DNA from 2 places in the Vescimonas fastidiosa genome. Region 1 is predicted to be linked to the other one. Evidence: predicted binding sites of a transcription regulator. Region 1 holds the regulator's gene; the other holds the start of a gene.
What was found. Region 1 encodes HrcA, which represses chaperone genes, less so after heat shock. Its sites were predicted from a motif close to TGTTAGCACTCNNNNNNNNNGAGTGCTAACA; they were not measured.

Region 1 (15,583 bases):
TATAAAGCAAGGCGGCGCACGCAGGTGTGCCGCCTTGCTTCGGTCTGTCGGGAAAATTTTCTTACTCCTTGGCCAGGGCCTTTTCCAGCCAGTTTTTCCCGTCTGCGAAACGGGAAACGATGAACGAGATCACATAGTCCCCGGAGGCGTTTATCATGGTGGCCGGTGGGTCAACCAGGTTGCCGATGGCCACCAGGATGGGGAAGGCCAGCTCCATCTGCGTGGGGAAAAACAGGGAGCATATAATGTACTCGCCTATGTAGCCGCCGCCGGGTACGCCGCTCATGCCCACCGACGACAGCACCGCTACCGTTACCACAGCCGGCAGACTGCTCCAGCGCAGCTCCTGACCGAACACCCCCCATACGAAGGCCACCTTCAGCACGCAGCTAAAGCAGGAGCCGTCCATGTGCATGGTGGCGCCCAGGGGGATGACCATTTCCGCCACATCCCGGCTGATGCCGCTGCGCTCCGCCGCCTCCAGGTTGGAGGGGATGGTGGCCACCGAGGAGCAGGTGCCCAGGGACACCAGGGCGGGCCGGCCGATGTTGCGCAGCATCACCCCCGGCCCCCGGCGTCCGCCGCCGAACCGGGAAAACAGCGGGAACGCCGTGAACACATACACCAGGCACAGGGGATAATACACCGCCAGCGCCCGGCCATAGGCCCCGGCGATCTGAGGGCCGTAGGTGGCTACAAGGTTTGCGAAGATGGCGAAAAAGGCCACCGGCGCATAGTAGGTGATGATTTTTACGAATTTCAGCATGACCTCCGTCATGCCGCTTAGCCACTTGGCCACCGCTGTCTCCGCCCCGCCTGCCATGTTGGCGGCAAAGCCGAAAAGCACCGAGAACACGATCAGCGGCAGCATGGCCTTGCGGCTCAGCAGGCCCGCGAAATCCTCCACGGTGAAGAAATTCACCAGCATCTCCGAGGTGGAGGCGTGGGCCCCTATTTCTCCCGCCGGGATCTCCTGCCAGGGCGTCAGCACCGGCGGCACCAGCTTCATCAGCACGAACATAAGCACCGCCGCGATGGTCCCCGTGACCACGAACACCGCCACCGTGACGCCCATGATCTTCCCCGCCCGGCGCAGGCTCCCCATGTTGGCCACGGCTCCGGCGATGGACACGAACACCAGCGGCACCACCACGCAGAACATCATGTTGATGAACACCGTCCCCAGGGGCTTCACGGCTTCAGCCGCCTTGGGCAGCAGCTGGCCGAACAGGCAGCCGGTGAGCATGGCCAGCAGCATCACGGCCAAAAATCCATAGTTTTTCAGCACAGTTTTCTTTTCCATAGGCCCTCTCCTTTCCGCTCTCCACTCTATGCGGCATCGGCGGGGCCGGTGTATGTCCCGGGTTAAAAAATGCACGGGTTTTTGAAAAAAAGAATTGACATTCCGGGACGGGTATGGTATCATAACTCTTGCCTGTCAGGGGTGGATACATGGCGGCGTAGCTCAGTTGGCTAGAGCATGCGGTTCATACCCGCAGTGTCACCGGTTCAAATCCAGTCGCCGCTACCATTTTCCCCTGAGATGCAGAGCATCTCAGGGGACCCCCTTTCAAAAAAACGGCCCGTTGGTCAAGTGGTTAAGACACGGCCCTTTCACGGCTGTAACATGGGTTCGAGTCCCGTACGGGTCACCACAAGGCAATCCGTAACGGGTTGCCGAATAAGGAGGCTTAGCTCAGCTGGTTAGAGCGCCTGCTTCACACGCAGGAGGTCACTGGTTCGAGTCCAGCAGTCTCCACCAAAAATGAAAAATCCGAACTTCTTCCCCAGGAGGAGCGAGTTCGGATTTTTCATTTTTATCAAAAATAATTCCTGCTGCTATTTATGCCCGGAGGATGGAAGAATCCTCCGGGCGTATTTTTTTACATGGGATTGCGGCCATTTCTTCCGCTGCCGTGGTTGTGCCGAATCATCGGGAGGAGGAGCCGGAGGGCATCGAGAGCCCCAAGCTGCAGGCTTAGAAATATTTCACCTGCCCCGCCAGCAGCAGGCCCGGCAGCAGCCACAAGAGCTGGAACAGCACCAGCCGCAGAGGGGTCAGGGATGCATAGCCGCCGATACCCGTGAGGTAGTAGCACAGCAGCAGGCCCGCCACCGCCGCCAGGCACACCAGAGCCCCGGTCCGGCGCACCGCCAGCAGCAGTTTTCGGCAGCCCAGCACGGTTTCTGCATAGGGCATGAGCCCGTCCCGGTAAATAAGCGCGTGGGCCGGGGCCACCGCCCGGGTCTTTTCCAGCAGGGTGAGCCGGGTCTGCACATCCGGATAAATGGGCTTTGCATCCACCTTGAAGCTTCGGCGCAGGAAATCCGGGGTGAGGTTGCACCCCCGCACCGCCAGCACCGGGATCACCCGGTTGCGCCGCAGCGCCCGGAGCGCCCAGTCCACATTGCGAGAGGGCTGATAGCGCAGGGCAAAAATGGCTGTGAGCTGGCCGTCCACCGCCAAAAACAGCCCCGAGGGGACCTTCAGATCCTTGGGCAGGCGTACCTTTTGCTTGCGCATGAAATAGGCGCTGCCCAGAAGCACCGTCTCCCCGTGGATGGAGCCGCCGGCACCGCCCTCCTCATACCAGCGGAAATCGTCCAGCTTTTCTGCGTGTCCACCGTTATCCGAGAGCATCTGCTCCAAAAGCGGCAGGGCCTGGCTGTCCGCCGCCCGGGCTACGGCCACCGCATAGGACAGCACCCGGCCCAGCTCCTCCCCGTAAATCTTCAGCCCGTGGAGAGACAGGGTGCCGGAGGGGAACAGGTCCTCATCGGTAATGATAATGCGGCGAAAGCCGCTGACATTCTTTGCCCCGCAATACCCCGCCACGGCGCAGCCGCTGTGGCTGAGACGCCGGGCCAGCAGCCGCGTGGGCAGCGCTCCCGCCACAGGGAGAGACAGGGGCATGGCCGCCGTCAGCAGGGCCGTGAGCACCCAGAAGGGCTGCCCGGGCTTTACATCCGACAGGCATACCACCCCGGCCAAAACGCAGGCCGTGGCCAGCAGCAGAGGCAGAAGCAGGTTTTGCCCTTTTTCTATGGGATCCGGGGTCATGGTGTGGGTGTAAAAGCCGTCTATCCGTCCGCTTTGCTTCACGGCGCCTGCCTCGGTTTTTGAAACACCCCAGGGCGGGGTGCCTCCGAGATTGGCCAGGTGAAAGCTCTCCCGGCGGCCTTCACACCGCAGGAAAGCGCCCCACTGGCAGCAGAAGATCACCAGCGCCGCCGCCCCGGCCAGGGGCAGATGCTCGCCCCCTCTGACCAGGCACCATACGCAGTCGGCGATGCAGGATAGGAAAAGCACCAGCGCGCCGGCGGCGCAGCTGAAGCGGCGCTCCCGGAAAAGCGCGGCCATTTCCCGCCACAGGGGCAGGGCAAAGGCTGCCTCCAGCAGCAGCAGGCCGCCCACCGTACCGAAGCGGAGGGCGGGGGTATCCGTCCAAAAGGCGGGCAGGGTCACAAGGGCCTCCGCCGCCGTGATGCCCACCAGCAAAGCCGCGGGCAGCAGGCAGCGCAATGCTGCCCCCCGGTGGCGGCGGCACAGGCGCTTTTGCTCGAACTCCGCCTCATCCATGTCCGGCTCCGGAGGGAGGGCCTCCTCATCCTCCTTCGGGATGGGACGGGATTTAGCCGCCATCAGCTTCCGGAAAAAGGACCTGCAGGCCGCCAGGCGTGCCCGGCGCAGGGCAGCTCTTTTGGCCTTGCGGGCCGCTGCCTCCTCCTGGGCCATCTCCATCTGCCGCTGGGCGGACTCCTCCTCCATGACGGCGGATACGGTGCGGTCCATCACATCCTCCAGGGACACTAGCCGCTCCTTCGGCTCCTCCGGGTCGGAGGCGGCTTCGGCAGTCTCGTCCCCGGCGGGGGCGGGTTCCTCCGCCGTTTCCGGCTCCGGGGCAAGCTCCGCAGGCGGGGGCGCCGGGGCAGGCTCCGACTCCTCCGCCACAGGGGGGGACGCTTCCGGCTCCGGGCTCTCCGGCCGGCTCGGCGCCTTGGGCTTGGTGGCGCCTGTGCCGAACTCCGCCAAAATGTCCTCCAGGTCATAGTCCTGAGACAGGGGAATGTCTTTCAGCAGCTCTCCGGTGTCGGACAGGACCCGATTCAGTTCTTCCTCGGTGTATTTGCTCATTTGTCCTCGCTTACATCCGGCGGCGCACCGCCTCATATAACAAAATTGCTGCGGCAGCGGAGGCGTTGAGAGAGGAAATATGCCCCTTCATGGGAATGCTCACCAGAAAGTCGCATTTCTCTCGGACCAGACGGCCCATGCCGCTGCCCTCGGAGCCGATGACAATGGCCGCCGGGCCCTTGAGATCGGCATCGTAGAGGGAGGTCGTCCCCTCGGCGGCGGTGCCGTAGACCCACACGCCCTTCTTTTTCAGCTCCTCCAATGTAGCCGGGAGGTTAGAAACCCTTGCCACGGGTATATAGCTCACTGCGCCTGCGGAGGTTTTGCCCACAATGGCCGTGAGACCGGCGGAGCGGCGCATGGGAATGATGACCCCGTGGGCCCCGGCACACTCGGCGGTGCGGAGGATGGCCCCCAGATTGTGGGGGTCGGAGATCTCGTCGCAGACCACCAGCAGCGGCGCCTCACCCTTTTCAGCGGCGGCGTCCAGCAGGGACTGCACGGACACATATTCCCGCATGGCCGCCAGGGCTATGACTCCCTGATGGGCGTGGGTGCGGCTCATGCCGTCCAGCTTGCGCCGGTCGGCCTCCACCACCACGATGCCCTTTTCCCGGGCCCGGGAGGCGATGTGGCCCAGGGTCTTGTCCGTCTCCCCCTTGGCCAGGTAAATTTTGTCGATGGTCTCCCCGGAGCGCAGGGCCTCGATGACGGCGTTGCGGCCCTCGATGATGCCGTCCGCCTCCGCCTGGGGCAGGGACCTCTGTTTGTCGTTGTCTCTCATAGATGATCCTCGCTATATAAGAATAAGAAATGAAAAGCCTCGCAGAGTTCGCGTCCGCAGACGCGAAAAATTAAAATCATTTTTCACCGCGACATGTGCGTGGGGGAAAATACCTCTCAGGCTGCCAGTGTGGAATTTTTGCGCCCGGCGCAAAAATTATGCGCGCAGCAGACTGCAATCCTTTTGTCGGAAAAATCCAAAGGATTTTTCGACAGTTTTTAGTATAGCACACGCGGGGCATAATAGAAAGGTCAATTCATAGAAATTTTACACGGCGGGGGTTTTCCGCCCTTGTTTGCTTGTGCTTTGTATGATATACTTCCATTGATCGCAATGTCTTTCTAAGCGGAAGGAGGCCGACTATGGACTCAAAAAACAACAAGAACAACAAAAACAGCAAAAATAACCGAAACCTTCGGGGTGTGCTGGTGCTGCTGGCCTGGGCCGTAGTGCTGACCATCGGTTTTAACTATTTTGCCGCCTATACCGGCAACGCGGCCAACAAGGCCACCAGCTTCGAGGTGGATTTCAGCGCCCTGACCGATCTGGTCCGAGAGGACAAAATCGCCCGGGTGGAGTTTAAAAACGGACAGATCCTCGCCACCCCCATCGATGGCTATGTCTATACCGATGAGAGCGGCAAGGAGCCCAAAACCTACACAAACTCCGAGAAAACCAAGGTCACTCTTTACACCACGCAAATCAACAGCAACAATTTCTACGACCTGCTGGATGAGCATCATGTGGCCTACACCGCTCCGGTGGTGGAGCAGATGAGCCCCATTTTGCAGTTTATGATCTCCTATATCCTGCCCACGATTTTGATGCTGGGGGCATTTTTGCTGGTGATGCGCCTGCTGAGCAAGAGCAGCGGCGGTATCGGCGGCATCGGCAGCGTGGGTAAGTCCAACGCCAAGGTGTATATGGAGAAATCCACCGGCATCACCTTTAAGGATGTAGCCGGGCAGGACGAGGCCAAGGAATCCCTGGAGGAGATCATCGACTTCCTCCACAATCCCGGCAAGTACACCGCCATCGGCGCCAAGCTCCCCAAGGGCGCGCTGCTGGTGGGCTCCCCCGGTACGGGTAAAACCCTGCTGGCCAAGGCTGTGGCAGGGGAGGCCAATGTGCCGTTTTTCTCCATCTCCGGCTCCGACTTTGTGGAGATGTTCGTGGGCGTGGGCGCCAGCCGCGTGCGTGACCTCTTCAAGGAGGCGGCCAAGGTGGCCCCCTGCATCATCTTCATCGACGAGATCGACACCATCGGCAAGTCCCGTGATGCCAGCCGCTTCGGCGGCAACGATGAGCGGGAGCAGACCCTGAACCAGCTGCTGGCGGAGCTGGACGGCTTTGACCCCAGCAAGGGCGTTATCGTCCTGGGCGCCACCAACCGCCCGGAGGTGCTGGACAAGGCTCTGCTGCGTCCCGGCCGCTTCGACCGGCGCATCACCGTGGACCGGCCCAACCTGGCGGGCCGCCTGGCTACCCTGCAGGTCCACACCCGCAACATCCATCTGGCCGAGGATGTGAATCTGGAAAAGATTGCCCAGGCCACCGCCGGCTGCGTGGGCGCAGACCTGGCAAACCTGGTGAACGAGGCCGCCCTCCGGGCGGTGCGCAAGGGCCGCAAGGCCGTGAATCAGAACGACCTGCTGGTGGCCTTCGAGGTGGTCATTGCCGGCTCGGAGAAGAAGGGCACCGTCATCACCGACCAGGAAAAGCGCATCATCGCCTATCACGAGGTGGGCCACGCCCTGGTGGCCGCCAAGCAGAAAAATGCCCAGCCCGTGAGCAAAATCACCATCGTCCCCCATACCCAGGGGGCTCTGGGCTACACCCTGCACCTGCCGGAGGAGGAGAAGTTCCTCATGTCCAAGGAGGACATTCTGACGGAAATCCGCACGCTGCTGGCAGGCCGCTCCAGTGAGGAGATCGTCTGCAACACCATGACCTCCGGCGCAGCCAACGACATTGAGCGGGCCACGGAGCTGGCGAGAAACCTGGTGGCCCGGTTCGGTATGTGCGACGAGTTTGACATGATGGCCCTGGGGTCTGTGCAGAGCCAGTACCTGGACGGCAGCTACTCCATGACCTGCGCCCAGGAGACCTACGCGGCGGCGGACCGGGAGACCATCAAGATCATTCGCCAGTGCCACCGGGAGGCCAAGGAAATTTTGCAGAACAACCGGGAGCTGCTGGACAAGATCGCCGCTTACCTGCTGCAAAAGGAGACCATTACCGGCCAGGAGATGATGGCCATTATCGAGGGCCGGGACCCGGAGACCGTGGACAACTACGGCGCCACCCGGGAGGATGCGCCCAAGGCCTTCCGCCCCTCCACCCCCAACAGCATCGAGGCTCCGGCCAAGCACATAAATATTGTGTCTGAGCCCATCCCCATGCCGGATTTTGACGCGCCCCGGGAGGAAAGTCCTGCCGAGGGGGAGGATAAGCCTGCCGAGGGGGAGGATAAGCCTGCCGAGGGGGAGGATAAGCCTGCCGAGGGGGAGGATAAGCCTGCCGAGGGGGAGGATAAGCCCTCTGCGGATGCGGATAAGCCCGACCAGACCCAGGGGTAACCCCCCTGCGCCGGGCTGAAACAGTGCAGATTGCCAAGAGAATAAAGCATCCCCGGCCTGCAGGGTGCTGACCTGCGGGCCGGGGCATTTTATGGGCGGAAATTATGGGCGAAAAGCCTTCCTTTCAGCACTTTTTCGTTGTTAGCTTATCTGTCCTTGACGGCAGGCATACCGTCTCCTGCCATCTCCCCCTCGGGGGGTGTGGATACTGGGCCCCCTTCCGCTGCGGACACGCTGTGGGCGGCACCTTGGGCTTCCAGGACGGGGAGCCAGCGCTTGCCGGCCATCCGTATCAGATAGAGAATACCCCGGACGCACAGCTCCAGGCACATAGCCGCCCATACGCCGGGCAGCCCCCAGCGGGGCGCAGCCAGCCACGCCAGGGGTATGCGGATGCCCCACATAGTTCCCAAATTGAAAAGCGTGGGTATCAGCGTGCTGCCGGCGCCCTGAAATACGCCGCCGGCCACGATGGATGCGCCGAACAGAGGCTCGGCAAAGGCCTCGATGCGCAGAACACGGGTGCCCAGGGCGATGATGTCCGGGTTCGGTGTCAATATTGCCATCATCTGCGGAGCTAAGAGATACAGTAGCCCGCTGGTGATGACCATGATGACTACACCCAGCAGCACCGTGACCCAGCCCAGCCGGCGGGCCATCTGCCGCCGCCCTGCGCCCACGCACTGCCCCACCAGCATAGCCGCGGCCCCCTGAATTCCGAAGGCGGGCATATAGCACAGACTCTCCGCCGTGACCGCAAAGGAGTTGGCGGCGATGGCCACCATGCCCAGGGGCGCCACGATAGCGGTACACACGATCTGCGCTGTGGTCAGTATGACCTTCTCCGAGGCCACAGGCGCGGCAATGCAGAGCATGGTGCATAGCTGTGTCCGATTAAAACGCAGAGGCTCGCCTTTTTGCAAACGGAGCACCGGATTGCGGCGCAGAACAAAATGCAGCAGATACAGAGCGATCACCAGCTCAGCAAGGCCTGTACCCAGCGCGGCGCCTGCCGTGCCCAGCCCGGCGCCGGGGAGGGCCAGGGAGCCGAGCCGGATGGTACCGGTAGGGAAAATAAACAGGGTGTTGAACACGACATCCAGCACGCACATGACCACCATGCAGATACCGGGCGTGCGCATATTGCCTGTGGCCTGCAGCTGGCCGGCCGCCACATTATTGAGCTGGAGGGCGGGCAGAAACAGGCTATACACCAGGAAGTAGGCGGAGGCATCCTGCCAAATGTCCCGGTCTGCCCGAAGTATTCCGGGCAGCGGCCCGGACAGTGCCGCCGCCAGCATTGCCATGACCACGCTGAACCCCAGGCACAGCACCAGCGCCTGCTTGAGGATATTGCGGGCCTCGGCCAAGCGGCCGCCGCCTACCCGCTGGGCCGTCAGCACATTGAAGCCCATAGCCGCCGCATAAGACAGCTCTCCGAAGAGCCAGGTGGTGGAGGCCACCAGCCCCACCGCCGCCGCCTGGGCCGCACCCAGACGGCCCACCATAGCTGCATCGATATACTGCATGATGATGGTGGCGAGCTTTGCCATAATGGCCGGCCAACTGAGCTGCAGCGTCAGGGACAGCTGCTGACGGGTAGTCAGCGGCGCGCCGGCGCGCAGCTGAGCCAGGGGATCCGTTTTCAAGGTCGCACCTCCAGAAGTGTGTTACCTTGATTCTATCATAGAAAAACACTTCTATCAACTCCGTCCGGAGGCTTTTTCAAAGGTATAGGCAGCGGGGTGAAAAGAATTTTTTCGGCACGCTGCCTATGTTTAACAAAATCTATACAGCCAAAATAGAAAAACCGTGCTATACTACTGTACGCGAAATTGGGAGTAAGGTCCATTTTAGGAGGTGAGCTGTGTGACAGAGACAGGTTTCCGGCGGAAACGCCGCTTAACATCCTTTCAGATCATGATTTTAGGCTTTGCGGGGGTTATCCTGCTGGGCGCCCTGGTGCTGATGCTGCCGCTCTCGGCGGCTAAGCGGGCTTGGACGCCGTTTTCCCAGGCGCTTTTTACCTCCACCTCCGCCGTCTGCGTGACGGGACTGGTGGTGCAGGACACCGGCACCTACTGGTCCTCGTTCGGCCAGGGGGTTATTCTGCTACTGATCCAGGTGGGCGGACTGGGCGTCATTACGGCGGCTGTAACATTTCTGATGCTCTCGGGGAAAAATATCTCGCTGCAGGAGCGCAGCGCCATGCAGGATGCCATCTCTGCTCCGGCGGTGGGCGGCATCGTGCGCCTGACGAGATTTATTCTCAGGGGGACATTCCTGGTAGAGCTGGTGGGCGCCCTGGCGCTGCTGCCGGCCTTTTGCCGGGACTACGGCCTGCGGGGGGTATGGATGGCGGTCTTTCACTCTATTTCCGCCTTCTGCAACGCGGGATTCGATATTCTCGGCCGTGCCGGGACGCTGTACCCCTCCCTGACGGCGTATGCCGCCGATCCACTGGTGAATATCGTCATTATGCTGCTGATCGTCGTGGGCGGCATCGGCTTTCTGACATGGGATGATGTTTGCACCCACGGCCTGCACCTGCGGCGCTACCGTATGCAGAGCAAGGTCATTTTGAGCGTATCGGCAGTTTTGATTGTGCTTCCGGCGCTGCTGTTTTTCCTGACGGACTTTTCGAACCTTCCCACAGGGCAGCGCATTTTGGCGTCGCTCTTTCAGGCGGTCACGCCCCGAACGGCCGGCTACAATACAGTGGATCTGACGGAAATGAGCAATATCTCCCGGGCGGTTACGATCCTGCTGATGCTCACCGGCGGCGCCCCCGGCTCCACCGCAGGCGGTATGAAGGTGACAACGCTGGCTGTGCTGGCCGCCAACGCGGTGGCCGCCTTTTTCAGGCGGGAGGACCCGCAGCTTTTTAGGCGCCGGCTGGAGCCCTCCGCTGTGCGGAACGCTGCCGCCATTCTGCTGCTGTATTTGGCGCTGACCGTTGCCGGCGCGGCGATCATCGGCGCTGTGGAGGGGCTGCCGCTGGGGGCCTGCCTCTATGAAACGGCCTCCGCTGCGGGAACGGTGGGCCTGACACTGGGCCTGACACCACAGTTGGGTACGCTGTCCCAGGGAATACTCATTCTGCTGATGTTCTTCGGGCGTGTAGGGGGACTGACCCTGATCTACGCCGCATTTTCCGGGCATGATCTCACTTATGCCCGGTATCCCCAGGAAAAAATCACCGTAGGCTGAAAGGAGTACACGATGAAAAGCGTATTATTGATTGGACTTGGCCGCTTCGGGCGGCATTTGGCTATGGAGCTGAGCAGGCTGGGACACCAGGTAATGGCGGTGGACAGGGACGAGGAGCGGGTCAACGAGTGTATGCCCTTTGTCACCAACGCGCAGATCGGCGACAGCACCCGGGTGGATTTTCTGCGCTCGCTGGGTGTTGGCAACTATGATGTTTGCTATGTTACCATCAGCGGGAGCTTTCAGAACTCTCTGGAAACAACATCGCTGCTCAAGGAGCTGGGCGCAAAATATGTGGTGTCCCGGGCCGAGCGGGATGTGCAGGCGAAATTCCTGCTGCGTAACGGCGCGGACGCAGTGGCCTACCCGGAAAAGCAGCTGGCAAAATGGGCGGCCATTCGCTATACCGCCAACCACATCTTCGACTACATAGAGCTGGATGAAAACCACGCCATCATCGAGGTCGCCGTGCCGGAAAGCTGGCAGGGCCACAGCATTGGCCAGCTGGATATCCGCAGGAAATACGGCGTCAATATCCTCGGCGTGAAGCGAAACGGTAAAACCGAGGTAAATGTCTCGCCGGAAACCGTGCTGGACGGGAGCGTGACCTTGCTGGTGCTGGGAGAAAACCAGCGGCTGAAAAAACACTTCCGTCTGTAAGCGCCCTACGGACGGTAAAGAAATTCTGCGATAGCGGCAGGAACGGATGTACCCGCCCTTCGGTGCCATGCGCCGAAGGGCGGGCTTATTCTGCCCTTGATCCGGAGGCTGCGGCCTTCCCGGCCCGCTGCGCCGACCCCGCGGCAAAAACGCTCCGTGTTCACAATAGTTTAACATTGACACCTCTTGACATCTGCGGAAACAGGTGGTAAACTGCGTTTAGCACTCGGGAGAATAGAGTGCTAAAAACGGAGAAAGCTATGGAAATGACAGATCGAAAAAAGCAAATACTGAAGATCGTCACCGAGGGCTACATCCAGTCTGCCGAGCCTATCGGCTCCAAGACCGTTGTGGAGCGGATGCCCGGCAAGATCAGCTCCGCCACCGTGCGCAACGAGCTGGCGGACCTGGAGGAAATGGGCTATTTGGAGCAGCCCCACACCTCCGCCGGGCGTATCCCGTCGGCCAAGGGCTACCGGCTGTATGTCAACGAGCTCATGGAGCACAAGACCGTCACAAGCGAGGAGGCCGAGAAGATCACCTCCGCTCTGGGCGGCCGGATGCAGCAGATCGATCAGGTGGTGGCTCGGGCGGGGCAGATGGCTTCCACCCTGGTGGGCTACCCGGCCTATGCCGTGGCCGATCATAAGCAGGCCGTTACGGTCCGGCGCTTCGAACTTATTGCCGTCAGCAGCGATAGCTTTATTGCCGTGGTGATGCTGTCCGACAGCCGGGTCAAAAGCCAGCTCATGCACCTGCAATTATTGGTGGAGGAGGAGCATCTGCGCCAAATCAGCCACCTGCTCAACACCCACTTTATCGGCATCTCCGCCCCGGAGATGAACGGACACCTGATGAATCTCAGCGACCAGGTGGAGGGCCAGTGGTTTCTGCTGCTCAACCAAGTGGTGGACTACGCCGGAGAGCTGCTCACCCAGGCCCAGACCCAGCAGGTGTTTACCGGCGGCGCCAGCCAGATTTTGAAGTTCCCGGAGTATCGGGACGCCGACAAGGCCCACGAGCTTATGAGTTTTATTTCCGACAGCAAGGAGGACCTGCCTGTTCCCGTGGGCGGGGCTCCTATGCAGATTCTCATCGGCCCGGAGAATGTAAACGACGCCCTGAAGGACAGCAGTGTGGTCATTGCCAGCTATGATATAGGCGAGAATATGCGGGGCCTTGTGGGGGTGGTAGGCCCCACCCGCATGGACTATGCCACTGTGGCGGCCCGGCTCAGCTACTTTGCCGAGAGCCTCAGCCGTATGTTTGAAAAGCCCCGGGAGCTACCCCCGGGAGAGGAGAATAAAAAATGAGTGAAAAAAAGAAAAAGGATATGGAGCAGCCGGAGCAGACCGCCCCGGAGACCGCGCAGGAGACCCCGACAGAGGAAACGCCGGAGGTGCCGGAGGTGGAGGAGACCTTCACCGTCAGCCGGGAGCAGATGGAGCAGTTCGAGAGCCTGGCAAAGCTCCTCAGCGACGGCAACGATAAATATCTTCGCCTGGCCGCCGAGTACGACAACTACCGTAAGCGCACCGCCAAGGAGAAGGAGAGCATCTATTCCGATGCCAAGCTGGACACCGTGAAGCCCTTCCTGGATGTGGCGGATAACCTGGACCGGGCCGTAAGCCAGTTCGAGGAGGGCGATCCTCATCGCCAGGGCGTGGAGATGATCTGCAAGCAGTTCGCCGCCGTACTGGAGAAGCTGGGCGTTACCGAGATCGAGGCCCTGGGCCAGCCCTTTGACCCGGAAAAGCACAACGCCGTCATGCACATCGACGATGAAAACCTCGCCGAGAACACGGTGGCGGAGGTATTCCGCAAGGGCTATCAGATGGGTGACAGAGTGGTCCGCTTCGCCATGGTAAAGGTGGCCAATTAAAATAGGTATGTTCCGGGCGCAGTCCCGTTATAAAAGTAATCAAAAATCGTTTATAGATTTAGGAGGCAATTATTATGTCTAAAGTTATCGGTATTGATTTGGGTACAACCAATTCCTGCGTAGCCGTTATGGAAGGCGGCGAAGCAGTTGTCATCGCCAACGCCGAGGGCAACCGCACCACCCCCTCTGTGGTGGCATTTTCCAAGACCGGCGAGCGTATGGTGGGTCAGGTGGCAAAGCGCCAGGCCATCACCAACCCCGACCGCACCATCTCCTCCATCAAGCGTGAGATGGGCTCCGACCACAAGGTAAACATCGACGGCAAGGCCTACACCCCCCAGGAGATCAGCGCCATGATCCTGCAGAAGCTGAAGGGTGACGCCGAGGCCTATCTGGGCCAGCCCGTCACCGAGGCGGTTATCACCGTCCCCGCCTACTTCACCGATGCCCAGCGTCAGGCCACCAAGGATGCCGGCAAGATCGCTGGCCTGGAGGTCAAGCGTATCATCAACGAGCCCACCGCCGCGGCCCTGGCCTACGGTGTGGATAAGGAGCAGGCCCAGAAGATCATGGTCTACGACCTGGGCGGCGGCACCTTCGATGTGTCCATTCTGGAAATTGACGACGGCGTTATCGAGGTCCTGGCCACCGCCGGTAATAACCGCTTGGGCGGCGATGACTTCGACCAGTGCATCATGAAGTACCTGGTGAGTGAATTCAAGCGCACCGACGGCATCGACCTTTCCGGCGATAAGGTGGCTATGCAGCGTCTGAAGGAGGCCGCCGAGAAGGCCAAGATCGAGCTGTCCGGCGTCACCAGCAGCAATATTAACCTGCCCTATATCACCGCCGACGCCACCGGCCCCAAGCACCTGGATGTCACCCTGACCCGGGCTAAGTTCAATGAGCTTACCGGCCATCTGGTGGACGCCACCATGGGCCCTGTGCGTCAGGCTATGAGCGATGCGGGCCTGAAGCCCTCTGATCTGGCTAAGGTCCTGATGGTGGGCGGCTCCAGCCGTATCCCCGCCGTGGTGGAGGCCGTGAAGAACTTCACCGGTAGCGAGCCCTTCAAGGGCATCAACCCCGACGAGTGCGTGGCCATGGGCGCCGCTCTCCAGGCCGGCGTTCTCACCGGCGATGTCAAGGGTCTGCTGCTGCTGGATGTCACCCCCCTGTCCCTGGGTATTGAGACCATGGGCGGCGTTTGCACCCGTCTGATCGAGCGCAACACCACCATCCCCGTGAAGAAGAGCCAGATCTTCTCCACTGCTGCCGATAACCAGACCTCCGTGGAGGTCAATGTTCTCCAGGGTGAGCGTGAGATGGCCGCCGCCAACAAGAGCCTGGGCCGCTTCCACCTGGACGGCATCGCCCCGGCCCGCCGCGGCGTGCCGCAGATCGAGGTCACCTTCGATATCGATGCCAACGGCATCGTCAATGTCTCCGCCAAGGACCTGGGCACCGGCAAGGAGCAGCACATCACCATCACCTCTTCCTCCAACATGAGCAAGGAGGATATTGAGAAGGCCGTCAAGGAGGCTGAGCAGTATGCCGCCGAGGATGCCAAGATCAAGGAGAAGGTGGAGATCCGCAACCAGGCCGATCAGATGGTCTACCAGGCCGAAAAGACCCTGAGTGAGGTGGGCGACAAGGTGCCCGAGAGCGAGAAGGCCCCCATCCAGGCCGGCATCGACAAGCTGAAGGAGAAGCTCAAGGGTGAGGATAGCGACGCCATCAAGGCCGCTACCGAGGAGCTGACCCAGCAGTTCTATAAGATGAGCGAGAAGCTGTATCAGCAGCAGGCACCTCAGGGTGACGGCGCTGCCCAGCAGCCCGGCGCCGATGCCGGTGCCCAGGGCGGCCAGTACTACGACGCCGACTACAAGGTGGTTGACGAGGACGATCAGAACAAGTAACCAAAAAACCGCAAATTAGGGGCAGGATCACCTGTCCCTGTTTGTGGCGTTAGGAGCAATATTGTATGGCTGAAAAAAGAGATTATTACGAGGTGCTGGGCATCCAAAAAGGCGCTTCGGAAGACGAAATTAAAAAAGCATATAAGAAGCTGGCCCGGAAGTACCACCCGGACATGAACCCCGGCGATAAGGAGGCCGAGGAGAAGTTCAAGGAGGTCAATGAGGCCAACGAGGTCCTGTCCGACCCGGAGAAAAAGGCCCGCTACGATCAGTTCGGCTTTGCCGGGGTAGACCCCAACTACGGCGCGGGAGCCGGGGGCGGTGCCTATGGCGGCGGCTTTGACTTCGGCGACCTGGGCGATATATTCGGCAGCTTTTTCGGCGGCGGCTTCGGCGGCCAGCGCCGCAACCCCA
Region 2 (15,583 bases), on a different replicon from region 1:
CACCGACCTCCGCCATGGTCATACCAACGGAGTAAGGCGCCTGGCGGCCGTCTACCATCATCATTACCACCGTACCGTCCGCCTTAATGCCGATGGCTGTGCGGGATGCACGGGTAGAATTGTCAAGGTCACTGCGGGCGTGGCCGTCTTCAAAAATATCGCCAAAGCTGGCAACTGCCTCCAGCACATTGCCGTCCGCAAGGGCTGCATTACATTCCTGCGCGCTTGTGATATGCGCATTGCCGTCTTTATCGATCCAGAATGTAGTGCTGGTCGGCTCATTGATCACAGTACCACTCATGATAAAAGCGCCCGTGGGACGCCCATTGCTCATGTCGTAGCCTCCGGCGTTAATGGCGCCAACGACATTGGTGCTGCGGCGGGTCTGCATACTCTGCGCCTGCTTGGTTGTCTCCGTCATGGCCCAGTTTCTGCCGGTTTGAATGGTTTTAATGTCATCGTCACCGTAGCCCACTGCCACAGAGGCCGTGGAGCCCTTGCCGACCTTGATCTCCATCACATGCCCCATCATCTGCTGTGTCAGCGAAGCATTATTTAATATCCATTCATACTCTGTCACATCGGGTGTGACAGCATATTTTTTCTCTGATATTTGCTGAATCCCCAGTGTTCCAAGGCCTCCCTCCGCCTTGGCATCCACCGCCAGCACCTGCATAGGGATCAGAGAAACCACCATGCACAATGCAAGCAAAACCGTTAGCATTCTTCTTCGCATCATTTCTTCTCCTTTGTTTTTATTGGGCTTCATTTTTGAAAACAGAACACTCTTATCCAACGCCGGTTTAAATGCAAAAAGAGCTTACCCCCCCTGGGGCTTGGTAATTATACTCCAGTCTGTACTTACATATATCTACAGTGTATTATACTCCTTAAAAATGGAATTGCAAGGTAAAAAATCAAAATTTCGGAAAAAGTTTTTCAAAGTGTTGCCCTCTCGGTTCGAAATGGTAATTTATATATTTTCCCAGTTTTTAGGCAGTTGTAGTTTTTTGTCATGCAGACAAGAAATTTACGATAAAGCGCTCGTCTTTTGCAGTTTATCTGCCGCCGAATGTCGAAAAATCGCCCCAAATATGGCAGGTCATGGATTTGCCGTATTTGAGGTGGGTTATACTGTTAAACTTACCGGTTACTGTCCTCCGGTGCAGGTGCTTGTTCGCCGCCGGAGACGCTTTCAGGCTGTGCCGTTGTCGGGTCTGCCGAAGCGTCCGGGGTGGAGGCCGCGCTTTCCTCCGGAGAGTAGCTCGGCGCCGCCGAGGCGGTCGTTTGCTCCGCTGACATATCGGCGGTATTGCCGGCTGTTCCGGTTGCGTTGCCGATCGTACCGTCGCTGCTCAAATTAGGGGTACCGGAGTAAGAGCCCCACTGCGGGGTAACGGTCAGCTTGCTGTCTGCATCGGCGTTTACCGTAAAGTGCAATTTGTCGGTGGTGAGCTGCCCGGTATAGTAGGAGGCCCCGGCATAACTGATTTTGCAGTATCCGTTTTGGGCTGTGCCGGAGGGGGTGAGCGTGATAGTATACTCTCCTGCGGCAGCAAAGGTGACCGTGGTCGTGCCGCTCTCGGGTGTAGTTTTTACAGACTCGTTTTCAGCAGATACATCGACCGTATAGGTGGCAGCCTGAATCACCGTCGCTGCTGTGGAGGTGGTGGCGGTAAACCACGCCCAACTTACCCCGCACAGGCAGATGAGACAGGCGCAAAGTCCCACAGCGGAAAGGGCCAGGAGGTGAAGAAGGCCATCGCTTTGTTCTTTTGTTTCGATACGCTTGGGTCGGTAGCCCACCCGGGTAAACAGCCGCATACTTCTGCGCTCCTTTCACGGTTATCACGAAAAATGATAGGCAATCAAAAGGCATATCGCCCTCGCCCGGGGATGTGCCCTTTGATTGCCCCTCCGCCCGAGGGCGGAGAGGACAAACCTCTGTTATCCCTTATTGAGCGGCAACGCTCCATGTGCTGCCGTTCTGAACCATCTGCAGACCGTCCGCCAGGAAATAGTGCGCCGTATCGTCCACGAATGTCACGGGAGCATCGGCCGTAATCCCCAGCTTGAACAGCGAGTAGTTGTATTTTACCTCCATCGAATACACCGGGTTTGTAATGTCACCCTTCACCAGCGTAATCGTCGGGAGTTCAGTCTTCACGCCGCTCGACTCAAACTTGATGCCCTTGATTTCCGGCCTGCTCTCCACACTCAGCGAACCGACCGTGAGGGTTGCTTCGCCCTTGGCGTGCACCGCATAGGATGTTCCGTACTCATCGGTACGGCCATCCTTTGCGTTCGCCAAAATTCTGCCGCCCGTCACCGTGGCATGCGAGCCCGTATACAGATCCAATCCGTACAAACCGCCGATGATCTGGCCGCCGGAGATGTTCAGAGTCATGCCATTGCTGGCGCTGATGGCACGGCTTTTGGTCTGCCTCTCAGGAACCGTAACTGTACCGCCGGCGATGGTAACCGTACACTCCTTCTTCGCACTGTTGCCGATCACGATAGAATAGAGATTATCCTTTTCATTGCCCTCCAGCGTACCGCTGAGCAATGTAAACTTGGCTTGAGCTCCGAGATCGATCATTGTGACATCGGCCTTGCCTACATAACCGTTGCTGAGCTTTCCGCTCTGATCGGCGCTGCTGTCCTTCATGGTCAGCTCCGCTCCGGACGCAAGCTTCAGCGTATTTTTATTCGTGCTGTTGAGGGTATAACCGTTCAAGTCAATAGTAAGCTCCTTGTTGACCGTAAACGCGCTGCTGCCGGTTACAGAGGCTGCCAGCTTTACCGTGTCACCCGCTTTGGCATCCTTCAGCGCAGCGGTGAACTCCTCTGCCGTCGTTACTGAAATGGTCTTGGGCGGATACTGGGCATCCTTGTCGTACTGATTGTCGAAGCTGTCGTTCTCGTGCGTGTACTGCGTAGCCACCACGCTGATGCCCAAGTCGATGGACGGAGCAGTTGCGCTCGTCTTGTGATTGGCCTCGTTGCCAATGGTGGTGGGCATCCAGACAACCAGGGTCACGACCTTATTAGCACCGGCAGTCATGTTGTCCTCTGCGGTGTAACCCTCCTTGATGAGCTTGCTGTCCGTTGCGGCGGCCACCAGAGCATCACGGTCAACGCTGTTTCCGGTCCGGTCGCCATCCAGCACTGCGAAGCGGATGTAGTCGGACAGCTTAAATGCTTTTCCGTCGACATTGGTGCTGCCGGTCTCACTGGCAATGTTAATGCCCAGATTGTACTTGAGTGCCAGAGTGCCGATGTTCTTCACATTCAGCACAGCGTACTCAACATGACCCGGCTCCCAAAGAGCATTCTCCATGAAAACATTGGTGTTTTCCTTCAAAACTGTGAATTCGCCATCTGAGGTGTTCTTGTAAGAAACCTCCATTTTCAAGTTACCTGCTTGGATCTTGTTGACACCGGTGGATGCGGTGTCGGTGAACCACGCGAAGGTGGCACCTACGAGCATGGTCACGCACATGAGCAGAGCCAGTACGCTGGTGAACAATGCCCGCTTGGTGGATTTGCTGTTTGTCATTGTTTGCTTTCTCCTTCATAATTTTGTCGGCATTTCAGGAACCGAAGCTCCGAACAATGCCGCCAAAATCGGAGCTTTGTCATTTTGCATTTTCCCCAGAGCGATTAGTCGTTTTGACTAACAGGGGCATCCATCCACCCCCCCCCCGTTGTGGGATTTGTCAGTTGTGCAGTTTGCATAAACGCAACCTCCTTATGTACTCGCGGCTCTCCGCGTTTACACCAAGGCCATCAAAAGACATAAGGCTTTGCTTATGCCCTTTGATGGCCCCTCCGCCATGATAGGCGGAGGGGACTGAAAGGGACATAATTATTTATTCTCAATAAACTCGGCTACGCTGGGACCGTAGGTGCTCTTAATACGGAAGCCATTCAGCGGTTCATCAAAAGACTGCGTGTAGGTGCAACTGTTGCCGGTGATGGTATAGGTGGATTTTCCGCTTTTTTTGGCATTGTCGTAGGCCGTCACGAACACATAGCCGTTTCGGCAGGTCATGCTGACAGCATTATTGTCCTTGATGGTTACATCGGTTTGAATGTCGGTAGTGGAATAGTTGTTACCGACGGTATTGATCGACAGAACACCCCCGGCCTTATTGACAGTATTGCCGATGACATTCAACTTGCCGGCAACATCCTCAAAGCGTACAGCATAGCTGGAGCAATTGGTGAAGGTGCAGTTTTCCACGGTAGTATTCCGCACTTTTCCGCCATAAACGCCATAGCGGACATTGGTAAATTTGCAATTTTTGACCGTCAGTCCGCTCATGTAAGCAACGGCTTCCTTCTCGGAAATCGTACCGGAAACCGTGGCGCCCATGCGTTTGATTGCATCCGGGTATTTTTCGGTCGAGGTAGCCAGATTGAATTTGCAGTTATCGAAGGTAATGTCGGTGCACTTTGACAGACCGTAGGAGGATGTATCCTGTCCGATTACCACTCGATCCGTGAAGGAAATGCCTTCAAATTTGATGCCGTCCAAAGTCAAACGAGTTTTTGCGCTGGTGGAGGCAAGCTGCAAACCGTGAATGCTCACACCGGAGAGCGCCTTAAAGGTAATGCCTTTGAGTTCCATGGGAGCGGTAAGGTCTAATTTCATAGACTCTGATGTGCTCTTGCAGAAAGTAATGGTGCTGCCCTCAGAAGCCGCAGTTACCGCGCTTGTCAGATCGTAATAAGCGACGCCGTCAACGGTCATAGCGGGGGCGTCATACACCACCGTAAAGGGGCTGAAGGACTTGGGAGAAACCGCCAAAAAGCCGGTATCGGGATTATAGCCGAAGCTTTCCCAATCTTCTCCGCCGTAATTGGGGATCAGTTCCGTGGTATTGTGGTATACCTTAACATTTTTTAAGTTTTTGCCGATATAGAAAACTACCGGAATTACAGCATCATTATCTGCCTTGATTCCCTCAATTTTTATCTCATAAGGCATCACACCCTGATCGGAGGAAACGGAGATTCCTGCAGGTGCGGCAGTTTTCGGAGTAACGGTAACTTTAAGCTCCGAAGCATCCGGGTCAATTGCTGCTGCGGGAATTTGAGCCGCGAAAGTAAAGTTCGGATTCTCAATGTTAATATCTTCATCAACAGTATTGCTGATGATTGTATCTATAATGTTGCCCTCGGCATTCTTCGCAACGGGAACCGTCAGATTAACAAAAAGCAGCTTGTCTAAGTTATCGGGAGTCATATCGGCATTTTCATCATAGGTATTGCTGAAGCTGTCGTTCTCCACGGCGTCCTGCGTGGCGTACACGGTGATGGAGATGTCATCAATGGACAGACCCTGATACTCGTTACCGGCGTTCTTGTCCATCGTACCGGAAATGGTGAAGATATCAAAGTCAACGGTGTCATTATTCTTAGCAACCAAACTATGCTCGCTGCCCATAATAAAATCGGCATTGTCCAGCTTCATTGTCCAGTCGATAACTTCGTTCAGCTTAGCGCTGCCCTGAATTCCGGAAACGACAACCTTATACTTCAGCGCCAGGTTGCCGTTGTTGACAACGCGCAGCTCGGGCAGCTCGTATGTACAACCCGGCTCCCAGAGGATTTGGTCGGCGGCTCTATTGTCTTTGGTCTTGAAAGTAAGAGTCTTGCCCTCGGCATCTGCCCAAGTCTTAACACTGCCGTCATCGTTCCATGCGGTTGCATATTCGAGCTTGACATCCAGATTCCCCGCCTGGATCTTATTGACACCGGTGCTTGCGGTGTCGGTGAACCACGCAAAGGTGGCGCCTACGAGCATGGCCACACACATGAGCAGAGCCAGTACGCTGGTGAGCAATGCCCGCTTGGTGGATTTGCTGTTTTCCATCGTGTTTTTCCTCCCAATTATACTACTTTAATAACTCTATGTAAACGCGGATTTTCCCGTGATTACACCAAGGCAATCCAAAGACATACGCCCTCGCCTATGCCCTTGGATTGCCCCTCCGCCCGAGGGCGGAGAGGGCTTAGGAATCTTATAATCGTAAGTCAGTCAGCAACAACATTATACCAGTCGCCGTCCTGCACTACATGGTAGCCTGCTGCAACAACAACTTCGTTGTCTCCAAGGGTCGGGTGGGACGGGTCATACATATAGAAGCTGCCGCCCTTAACGGTGATCTTCGCATTGGAGCCGTCCAGGCAGTTCAGGGTGCGTTCGGGAAGAACAGCCTTGAAGGTACCGCCATTGATTTCGATTTGAGCATTGCCCAGAGCGTAAATCAGATCGCATACAGGGTCGTCGGCAGGTACACTGACCTGACGGAAATCACCGCCGTTGATGATGACCTTACTGTCTCCATCAGCAGAAACAGCCATGGCTCCGCCGGTAGTGCCGCTTGTATCCTTAGTGTATACGGCATACACATCGGCGTTGATTGTAAACTTAGCGGTCCTTTCGGCCTGCACTGCGCCAAAGCGTCCGCTCGCCTGCATATTCTGGGTGATTTCGTGCTTTCCGGAAGAAAAGCTGATTGCAGACAGAATGGCGGCAGCATCTTCATCGTATGTATTGCCAAACGAATCCGATTCAGACATTGCCTGTGTAGCGCTTACACTGATACCGAAGGAAACCTTTGCCGCCCAATACGGATCATTATTTTTCGGGTTAGCTTCGTTTCCGACTTCCGTAGGCATATAAAGCACCATTGCATAGACCTTTGTAGTGTTGGTAGCAAGGTCTGCACCGACAACACCGGTGTCTCCAATACTATTAAGCGTTTTGGCGCTGTCTTGAACAGCACTGATCGCCGCCGCACGGTCTGCATATGCAGCATCGGCTTCCGCTACGCCCAGCTTCACATAGTCGCTGAGACTATATTTGTTGCCCAAAACATTTTTGCCGGTGCTATTGTAAAGGTTATAAATGCCGAGCGTATACTTCAGTGCAAGCGTTCCTGCGTTCTTGACGCGAAGATATACGACCTCTGTACGACCGGGTTCCCACAGTGTGCTGTCCTCGAACACCTTAGTCGTATCGTTCACCTTTTTCCATTCGGTGAAATCTTTGCTGTACTCCAATTCCACATCCAGATTCCCCGCCTGGATCTTGTTGACACCGGTGGATGCGGTGTCGGTAAACCACGCGAAGGTGGCGCCTACGAGCATGGTCACACACATGAGCAGCGCCAGTACGCTAGTGAGCAATGCCCGCTTAGTGGATTTGCTGTTTGTCATCGTTTGCTTTCTCCTTTATAATTTTGTCGGCATTTCGGGAACCGAAGCTCCGAACAATGCCGCCAAAATCGGAGCTTTGTCATTTTGCATTTCCCCCAGAGCGATTAGTCGTTTTGACTAACAGGGGCGTCCATACCCCCCCCCCCATTGTGGGATTTGCCAGTTGTGCAGTTTGCATAAACGCAACCTCCTTATGTACTCGCGGCTCTCCGCGTTTACAACATGGTAGTGTCGGCGGTATTATCCTCCGTTTTTTCGTCTGTGCTCTTTTCCTGCGCCATCTGCGCCTTCATCTGCAGCAGCTCCTGCATCATCCGCTGGGTCTCGGCGCGGTCGGCGGCAATCTTATCCCGCTCCGCCTGCAGCTGGGCCTGCTGCTCCGCCTTGTACTTGCGGAACAGGCGAATACACCGCACGCCCTCCAGCAGAATCAGCACCAAAAACGGCACCAGAATGCACACAATATACCCGGGGGTGGACTTCAAGAACTGGAAGAAGGTGCCCGCCTTGGGAATGTGGCTGCTGTATTTGCCCAGCACATAGGGATAGGTGACCACGGTCTCGTCGTCCGTGTCCGTGGTGGTGCCGTAGGTGATAAAGCCCAGCTCGCCGCTGGCGTCGGTGGTGAGCCTGCGTATCTTATGGGTGACGGTTTCCCCGTAGTTTGCGGTGTTTTGGGAGGTGTAGGCGATGATGTCGCCCTCCTGCAGGGTGGCGGGGTCAACCTCCTTGACCAGCACCAAATCCCCGGCATTAAAGTCGGTTTTGCTCATGGAGTCGGACAGGACGATGAACGCCTTGTAGCCGAAGAGCTTCCGATCCGCCCGGTCAAAGGTGGACACGGATATGACGGTGAATACCATCATCCCCACGGCAAAAACCACCATCAGCCACACGAAAATGCTTCTGATAACCTTCCATGCCTTCATTTGCGCTGCTCCTTATGTATCGTTTTTTCACTGGAATAGTTTATTCGGATTGTTCTTGGTTTGGGTGGCCTCGGCGCACAGGGTAAAGAGGAGGTCCAGGTTCTCGCTCTCGTTGCCGCTATTTTCCGGGTAGTGGAAGGTCACGGTCAGATTCCGGCGCTGGCCCACCGGCAGAATATCCTCTGCGGCGGTGACATTCTCCCGGGTCAGCTGCCCGGCGGTGCCGGTGCAGAGGACCTTGTCCCCGTCCTTTACCGTCACGGTCAGCACATCGGCAAGACCCCCGGAGACATTGTCCAGGTACAGCCGGTAATACACATCCCAGGTGCTGTCGTTTTCCACGAAGAAGCTCTTTACAACGGTCATCCCCGGCTCAAAACGGAACTCATGCTCCCGGATCACGGGCTTGCCGTCGTTGAGATTGATTTTGACCTCCCCTGTGTGGAAGCGATTGTTCTCCACGGAAACGGAGGTGTATACCAGAGCAAAGGTGGTGATGCAGAGGCAAATCACAAGAATAATGATGGTGATAATGCCCCCGGTGAGCTTTTTAGCGGTTTTGGTCTCAGGCATCGGCTTCGTCCTCCTTCCGTCTGCGCAACACGAGGAGAAGGAGCAGACCGCCGGAGCAGACCCCGGCCACGGCCCACAGCATACTCCGGAAGGCGTCGCCCGTTTCCGGGTTGTCCAGGCTGCCGGTTTCCTCCACCCACCACTGGAAGTCGGCGATCAGGTCCTGACTCTGATATGCATTGCCCACGCTTGTGTCTAAGTACGCAGTGATCTCATAGTATAGCTCCTGGGTAACGGAGCTTTCAGAGGCCAGCTTGTGCGTCAAGCTCTGGGGCATAGCCGCTATTCCGCCGTCGTAGAGGGTCTCCCCTGTGGTGAGGAGCTTGACCCGCACCTGCAGCACCTGGGCTAATTTCTCGTAGCCCGGGCGGACGACGGCCTTATAATGCACGGTGACCTTGTCGTGATAGGACACCTGCACGCAAAAATACTTTGTCTCGCTGTCGCCGGGGAACATATTGCCCACCGTAAAGGGCGCGTTGTCCTCCGGGTGCTTATTATAGAGGGCAATGGTGGCCGCCTTTTGGGCCGCGGCGGCGCTCTGGGCGGGCGCCGGGGCGGAGGAGGTGCCGCTGCCGCTGCCGGGAGTCCGGGTGTCCTCCGTTCCGGTGTCCTCCTCGGGGGTAATCAGGTTGTCCGGCACGGTCACGGTGCCGGGATCGCTGTCGGTCAGCCTGGCGCGGATAAGGGTACCGGCCAGGACCAAAAGGCTGAGCCCCAGGAGTACAGCCAATATAATTATAATAATCTTGGTTTTCTTTTTCTGCTCCACTTCCGACTCACTCCTCCTTCAATTATTCTTTCTTCGCTGAAAGCAAAGGCTTTGGCAATCAGATTCTCTCCGTCCTTAAAGCGCTGAAGAGTTTTCAAATGATAATAGCGCAGGACACCCTTCTTGGGTTCCCTGCGCACACCTTCCCTTTCCGGTATCGTAGTAAGCCTACTTTATCGACAGTTCGGTACGCAACATCTCTGTATAATTTAAGTAAGTGCTGCTCACTCATGTACCCTTAAAAAATATACCATCGCTCTTTGAAGGAATCCAGTGAAATCACAGGTTTTTTGCGCTCAATTAAAAAGCTCGATTATCAAAGCGCCGAAATGACCCGCTCCCTATTCCTGCAACTGCTCTGCATGGATACACTATTTTTCCCATTGTCCTTTTTACGCTATGGATTATACAATAATTTGTTTCCTATTTCAAGTCTTTTTTAAGGAAGTCCTCGTTTTCTCATTTAGCTATATAAAAATAATCCGTCCGTTTTTGTGCAAAAGCACGGCAACTTGACCGTCTCCCCCACTTTTGCCCCATTTCCGTCTCCGTCTGCAAAAAAACTTGCAAAAACCTATTGACAATGTCGGTTAGATGTGCTAAACTCCGTAGCAGTTAGATGAATCTAACCGCAGGAAATGATCTTCCCTACTTTCATGACCTGCATGGCAGACCACTGCCGCTGCCTGCGCTCCGGCGTCCGGCCGGAGGCCCTTGTGGCGGCTGTCTGAATAAATCTAACGGAAAGGAGTTTTTCCCATGTTATCCTGGTTTTCTGCCAACCTATCAACCATTGTCATTTCCCTTCTCTTACTTGCTGTTATCTTTCTCATTGTTCGCCATTTGATTCGCCAGCGAAAGCAGGGAAAGCACTCCTGCGGTGGCAACTGCGGTGCCTGCGGCGCCTGCAAAAGCTGCCACAGCAAACCCTGAACTCGGAAAACTGCGAGGGTCGCCACCCCCGCGGTTTTTCGTTTCCCGCCGAATTAGCACTCGCCGCTCAAGAGTGCTAAAATTCATATTCTGTTCATAGAAATTACTGGATTTGTTCACACCTCCGCCGTAGAATCATAATTGTTCCGAGGGGAACAGAAAAAGTAATTCCAAACCGTTTATATAGGAGGTCATCATCATGTTGAATCGTAATCATGCACTGAGTGTTTTCGATCCCTTCCGCGAGATCGAGAAAGTCGAAAAGAGCTTCTTCGATGATCCCTGGGCCAATTTTGGCCGGACCTTCACCGACTCCTTCCGTACCGATGTCACCGACGAGGGCGACCACTTCAAGATTACCGCAGATCTGCCGGGCTTTGAGAAGGAGAATATCCACCTGGATCTGAGCGACGATGTCCTGACCATCTCGGCCCAGCGTCATTCCGAGCACGAGAACAAGGATAAGCGCGGCAAGTACCTGTGCTGCGAGCGCAGCTATGGCACCTACAGCCGCAGCTTCAATGTCGCCGGCATCGACACCGCCAACATCAAGGCCAAGTACGACAAAGGTGTCCTGGAGCTGATCCTGCCCAAGGTCACCCAGGAGGCCAAGCAGTCGAAGCGCCTGGAGATCGAATAAGCGCAGACCCACGCCAAGGCAATGGCCCCGGCGTAAAACCTCAATAGGGATGCCCTCACCGGCATCCCTTTTTTATTGCAAAAATTTGTATTGCAAAGAATTCGTAGGGGCGGACGCCTCTGTCCGCCCGCCCGGGTTTGTACCGCACCTCTTGCAAAGCCCTGTCATTGCGAGACCAGTTCGCAAACTGGTCGTGGCAATCCGCGTCCCACATACTCCACTCGTCCCCCATATAAAAAACGCCGAGGCAAACGCCTCGGTGCTTAGCGTGCCAAAAAAATATTTTTACCACGCTGCTCAGGTTTTTGAAACCTTAAAAAAGTTTCAAAAACCATTGATTTTAATGGTAAGGGACTCCCTTCTTGGGTTTCCCTCACACGCCCTTCCTTACCGTTATCGTAATTCCTACCACTCTATCGACAGGCCCCCGCTTTCTTTCACTTTTTCGCATCACTGCCGAAGAACATATCCGCCCAGAATTTATAGGTGTGGCTGTGCTCGGCGTACCACTCATGGTTATCCTCTTTTATCTTGTCCGTATCGGCGTATTTCTCCAGAGCTTGGCAGGCCTGCACATAGGCTCGCTGCAGGGCACGCATCCGGGCGGACATATGCTCCAAAAGACTCATGATCTTCGCCGGATTCTCCTGGAAGAAGATGCTGAAATTGTCATGGTTGATGATCTTCACCACCGTGGGCTCCAGGGCCACCGCCGTGGTGTTCCGGGGGCGGGTCTCCAGGAAGCTGATGACATTCAAAAAGTCCCCCGCTTCGATCTCCACCACCAGCTTCTCCTCCGGGGTGCCGTAATTGATGTACACGCCCACGCGGCCCAGCATCACATCGTAAATGGCCAGCTCAAAGCTCTTTTCCTTTAGAATGATCTGCCCTTTTTTGAACTTTTTTTCCTTGCCTTCGATCATCTTTTCCGTTCCCTTTCTCATTTTTTACCATTGTACCCTACCGGGGCGCGGATTGTCAATGGAGAAGTCCCCCGCACAGGCCGCAAAGGCCCGTGCGGGGGACATTTTTGTGCGCTTTTACCGAACGAGCCCCCGGCGGTATTCCGCATTCAGCTCCCACAGCTCCTTTTCACCGTCGATATACGGCTGGTAGAAGGCATCCACCCGACCGCCGCCCAGATTGTCGCAGCCATTGCAGCCCTCACAGCTGCTGCCGCAGGCGGCCAAGCCTTGCCGGACGATCTGTTCACGCTGGGCCCGGGTGGTGTCCCGGATCAAAATTGATTGCATAAGCCTCACTCCTTATCCGGCCCGCACCAGCATATTTTCGGCAAAAATGCCGTAGCCCTGGGTGGGGTCGTTGATCATCACATGGGTCACGGCGCCCACCAGCTTGCCGTTTTGCAGAATGGGACTGCCGCTCATACCCTGGACGATGCCGCCGGTGGCCTGGAGCAGCTCCGGGTCCGTGATGCGCAGCAGCAGGTTTCGGGTGGAGTCCGCATCCCGGAATACCTTCACGATCTCCACCTGATACTCTCGAATTTCCTCACCGGAAACGGTGGAGAGGATCACCGCACGGCCGGGCTTCACTTCCTCGGCACCGGCCACAGGCACCGCCTGGCTCCGAGCGGGGAAATCGGCGTCGGATACGGTGCCGAAGATGCCGCCGTCACTGTTCACCGTCACCGTGCCCACATCCCGCTGCACGGAAAAGTCGCCCTTCAGCTCACCGGGCTCGCCCTTTTCGCCCTTCTTCACCGCTTTCACGGTGGTCTCCATAATGGAGCCGGAGCCCAGGCTCATAAGCTGGGCCGTGTCCACATCGGTAATGCCGTGACCCAGGGCGCCGAAGCTGCCGCTCTCGGGGTCATAATAGGTCATGGTGCCGATGCCGGCCATGCTGTCGCGGATCCACGCCCCCAGGCGGACGCTGCCGTCGTCGCCGCACACGGGGGTGATGTTCACCGTTTCATACGCCTGACCCCGCTGAAGGGTCATCTGCGCCTCCTTATCGCCGTTTTCCCGAAGCAGCTTCTGCAAGTGCTCCGTGGAAACGATTTTTTCGCCGTTAAAGGTCAAAAGCAGGTCGCCCTCTCGGATGCCGCACTGCAGAGCCGGGCTCCTGCCGTCCTCCAGCTCCGACACATCCACCACCAGTACGCCGTCGGCAAAGAGCTTGATGCCCACTGCCTGCCCCAAGGGGATCACGGTTTTCTCCTGGGCGTAGGCGCCCCGGACGCAGACTGTAAGCGCCAGCAAAATCGCCGCGCACAAGGCCGCCGCGCGCCCCCAAAGGGATTTGCCTCTTGCTTCATACATGCAGCCACCCCTCGCTTTTTCATTTTTGTCGTCGACGACAACCTTTACTTTGCGCCGCCGGAGCGAAAAAATGACCGGCAATTATAGGAGAATGTGTCTCGATTTTCTGCGGCTCATTGATTTATATTATTATATTATAATGTAAAATAATCGTATAAATTTGGATATTTCTCAAAAAATCCCATATATCCTCCCTCTCCGCCCCCACCGGGTTCTTGCTTTTCGGAGAAAGACACAGTATAATAGTTCCCATACATTTACCCCACCGAAAAGAGGTTTACGCCATGAGGATCACCGTAAAAGTTGGCACATCCACCCTGACCCACGCCACGGGCCGGCTGAACATCCAGCGCATCGAGAAGCTGTGCAAGGTACTCAGCGACCTGAAAAACGCCGGTCACGAGATCATCCTTGTCTCCTCCGGGGCCATCGGCATGGGCGTGGGCAAGCTGAACCTGCCCGGTCGGCCGGCCGATATGCCCGGCAAGCAGGCCGCTGCCGCCGTGGGCCAGTGCGAGCTGATCTACACCTACGATAAGCTCTTCGGCGAATATAATCACACCGTGGCGCAGCTCCTGCTCACCGGCGAGGACATCAAAAACGGGCAGCGCAGCCACAATGTGCGCAACACCCTCACCCGCCTGCTGGAGCTGGGCGCCCTGCCGGTCATCAATGAAAACGATGCCGTGGCCACGGACGAGATCGGCGTGGAGAACACCATCGGTGAAAATGACACCCTTTCCGCCATCGTGGCCGCCGCCATCGGCGCAGACCTGCTGGTGCTGCTGTCGGATATTGACGGTCTCTACGACAGCGACCCCCACCAAAACCCCGATGCCCGCATCATTCCCACCGTGGAAAATGTGGACGATCACATTTACGCCCTGGCCGGTGGCACCGGCTCCGCCCTGGGCTCCGGCGGCATGGTCACCAAGCTCAACGCCGCCGTCATCGCCACCTCTGCCGGCTGTGAGATGGTCATTGCCAACGGCAGTAAGCCCGACCTGCTCTACGACATCGCCCAGGGCAAGCCCGTGGGCACAAGATTTTTGAAAAGAAAGGTGTAACGCCATGACGACTATGGAAATCATCCGCCGCACCCGGGCCGCCCGGAGCAGCCTGCACACCCTGACGGCGGAGGATAAGAACCGCCTGCTCCTGTCCATGGCTCAGAGCCTGCGGCAGCATACAGATGACATTCTCGCCATCAACGCCCGGGATGTAGAAGCCGCCCGGGGCAAAATTTCCGATGTGATGCTGGACCGTCTCCGGCTGGATGAAGGCCGCGTCGCCGCCATGGCCGACGGGCTTTGTGCCGTGTCCCGGCTTCCGGACCACACAGGCCGCATCCTCAGCGAGGTGAAGCGCCCTAACGGCATGACCATCTATAAAAAGCAGGTGCCTCTGGGCCTGGTGGCCATCATCTATGAGAGCCGTCCCAATGTCACCTCCGATGCCGCGGCCTTGGCCATTAAGAGCGGCAATGTCTGCGTCCTGCGCAGCGGTCGGGAGGCCATCGGCAGCGCCCGGGCCATCACCGCTGCTCTGAAGAAGGGCATCGCCGCCGCAGGCGGAAACCCCGATATTCTCAATATTTTGGAGGACACCAGCCACGACAGCGCCCGTCAGCTCATGCAGGCCAAGGGTCTGGTGGACCTGCTCATTCCCCGGGGCGGCGCGGGCCTTATCCGGGCCTGTGTGGAAAACGCCACCGTCCCCTGCATCGAGACCGGCACCGGCATCTGCCATGTCTATGTGGATGAATTTGCCGACCTGGAAAAAGCTGTAAAAATCATCATCAACGCCAAAACCAGCCGTCCCTCCGTCTGTAACGCCGAGGAGGTCTGCCTGGTCCATAGGGCCGTGGCGGAAAAATTCCTGCCCATGCTGAAAAAAGCCCTGGTGGATGACCGCCGGGCGGCGGGGCAGATCCCCGTGGAGCTGCGCCTGGACCCGGCGGCGGCCCGGATCATCCCCGGCACCCCCGCCTCCGAGCGGGATTTTGACACGGAGTTTTTGGATTATATCCTGGCCGTGGCTGTGGTAGGCAGCGTGGACGCCGCCATCGCCCACATTTTGCAGCATTCCACCGGCCACAGCGAGGCCATCGTCACAGAAAACGCTGAAAATGCCCGGCGCTTTGAGGAGGAAACGGACAGTGCCGCCGTTTATGTCAATGTCTCCACCCGCTTCACCGACGGCGGCGAATTCGGCCTGGGCT

Region 2: the regulator HrcA is predicted to act here: its motif matches at 10,489-10,519, upstream of KI236_RS00490 (Hsp20/alpha crystallin family protein).

What each region holds. Positions count from the first base shown of each region.
Region 1 is NZ_AP023416.1:77,230-92,812, reverse strand. Features, by position in the region: gene KI236_RS07585 (dicarboxylate/amino acid:cation symporter) at 62-1,303, opposite strand; tRNA gene KI236_RS07580 (tRNA-Met) at 1,455-1,531, shown strand; tRNA gene KI236_RS07575 (tRNA-Glu) at 1,581-1,655, shown strand; tRNA gene KI236_RS07570 (tRNA-Val) at 1,686-1,762, shown strand; gene KI236_RS07565 (hypothetical protein) at 1,979-4,135, opposite strand; gene rlmB (23S rRNA (guanosine(2251)-2'-O)-methyltransferase RlmB) at 4,146-4,919, opposite strand; gene ftsH (ATP-dependent zinc metalloprotease FtsH) at 5,282-7,498, shown strand; gene KI236_RS07550 (MATE family efflux transporter) at 7,645-9,147, opposite strand; gene KI236_RS07545 (TrkH family potassium uptake protein) at 9,419-10,708, shown strand; gene KI236_RS07540 (potassium channel family protein) at 10,721-11,368, shown strand; gene hrcA (heat-inducible transcriptional repressor HrcA) at 11,629-12,681, shown strand; gene grpE (nucleotide exchange factor GrpE) at 12,678-13,250, shown strand; gene dnaK (molecular chaperone DnaK) at 13,325-15,169, shown strand; gene dnaJ (molecular chaperone DnaJ) at 15,235-15,583, shown strand, end outside.
Region 2 is NZ_AP023415.1:96,810-112,392, reverse strand. Features, by position in the region: gene KI236_RS00535 (phosphodiester glycosidase family protein) at 1-739, opposite strand, end outside; gene KI236_RS00530 (hypothetical protein) at 1,144-1,824, opposite strand; gene KI236_RS00525 (SipW-dependent-type signal peptide-containing protein) at 1,955-3,559, opposite strand; gene KI236_RS00520 (right-handed parallel beta-helix repeat-containing protein) at 3,869-5,881, opposite strand; gene KI236_RS00515 (TasA family protein) at 6,043-7,230, opposite strand; gene KI236_RS00510 (signal peptidase I) at 7,446-8,159, opposite strand; gene KI236_RS00505 (TasA family protein) at 8,187-8,732, opposite strand; gene KI236_RS00500 (LPXTG cell wall anchor domain-containing protein) at 8,725-9,504, opposite strand; gene KI236_RS00495 (FeoB-associated Cys-rich membrane protein) at 10,264-10,437, shown strand; gene KI236_RS00490 (Hsp20/alpha crystallin family protein) at 10,637-11,077, shown strand; gene KI236_RS00485 (Crp/Fnr family transcriptional regulator) at 11,515-12,000, opposite strand; gene KI236_RS00480 (hypothetical protein) at 12,118-12,330, opposite strand; gene spoIVB (SpoIVB peptidase) at 12,343-13,362, opposite strand; gene proB (glutamate 5-kinase) at 13,647-14,429, shown strand; gene KI236_RS00465 (glutamate-5-semialdehyde dehydrogenase) at 14,434-15,583, shown strand, end outside.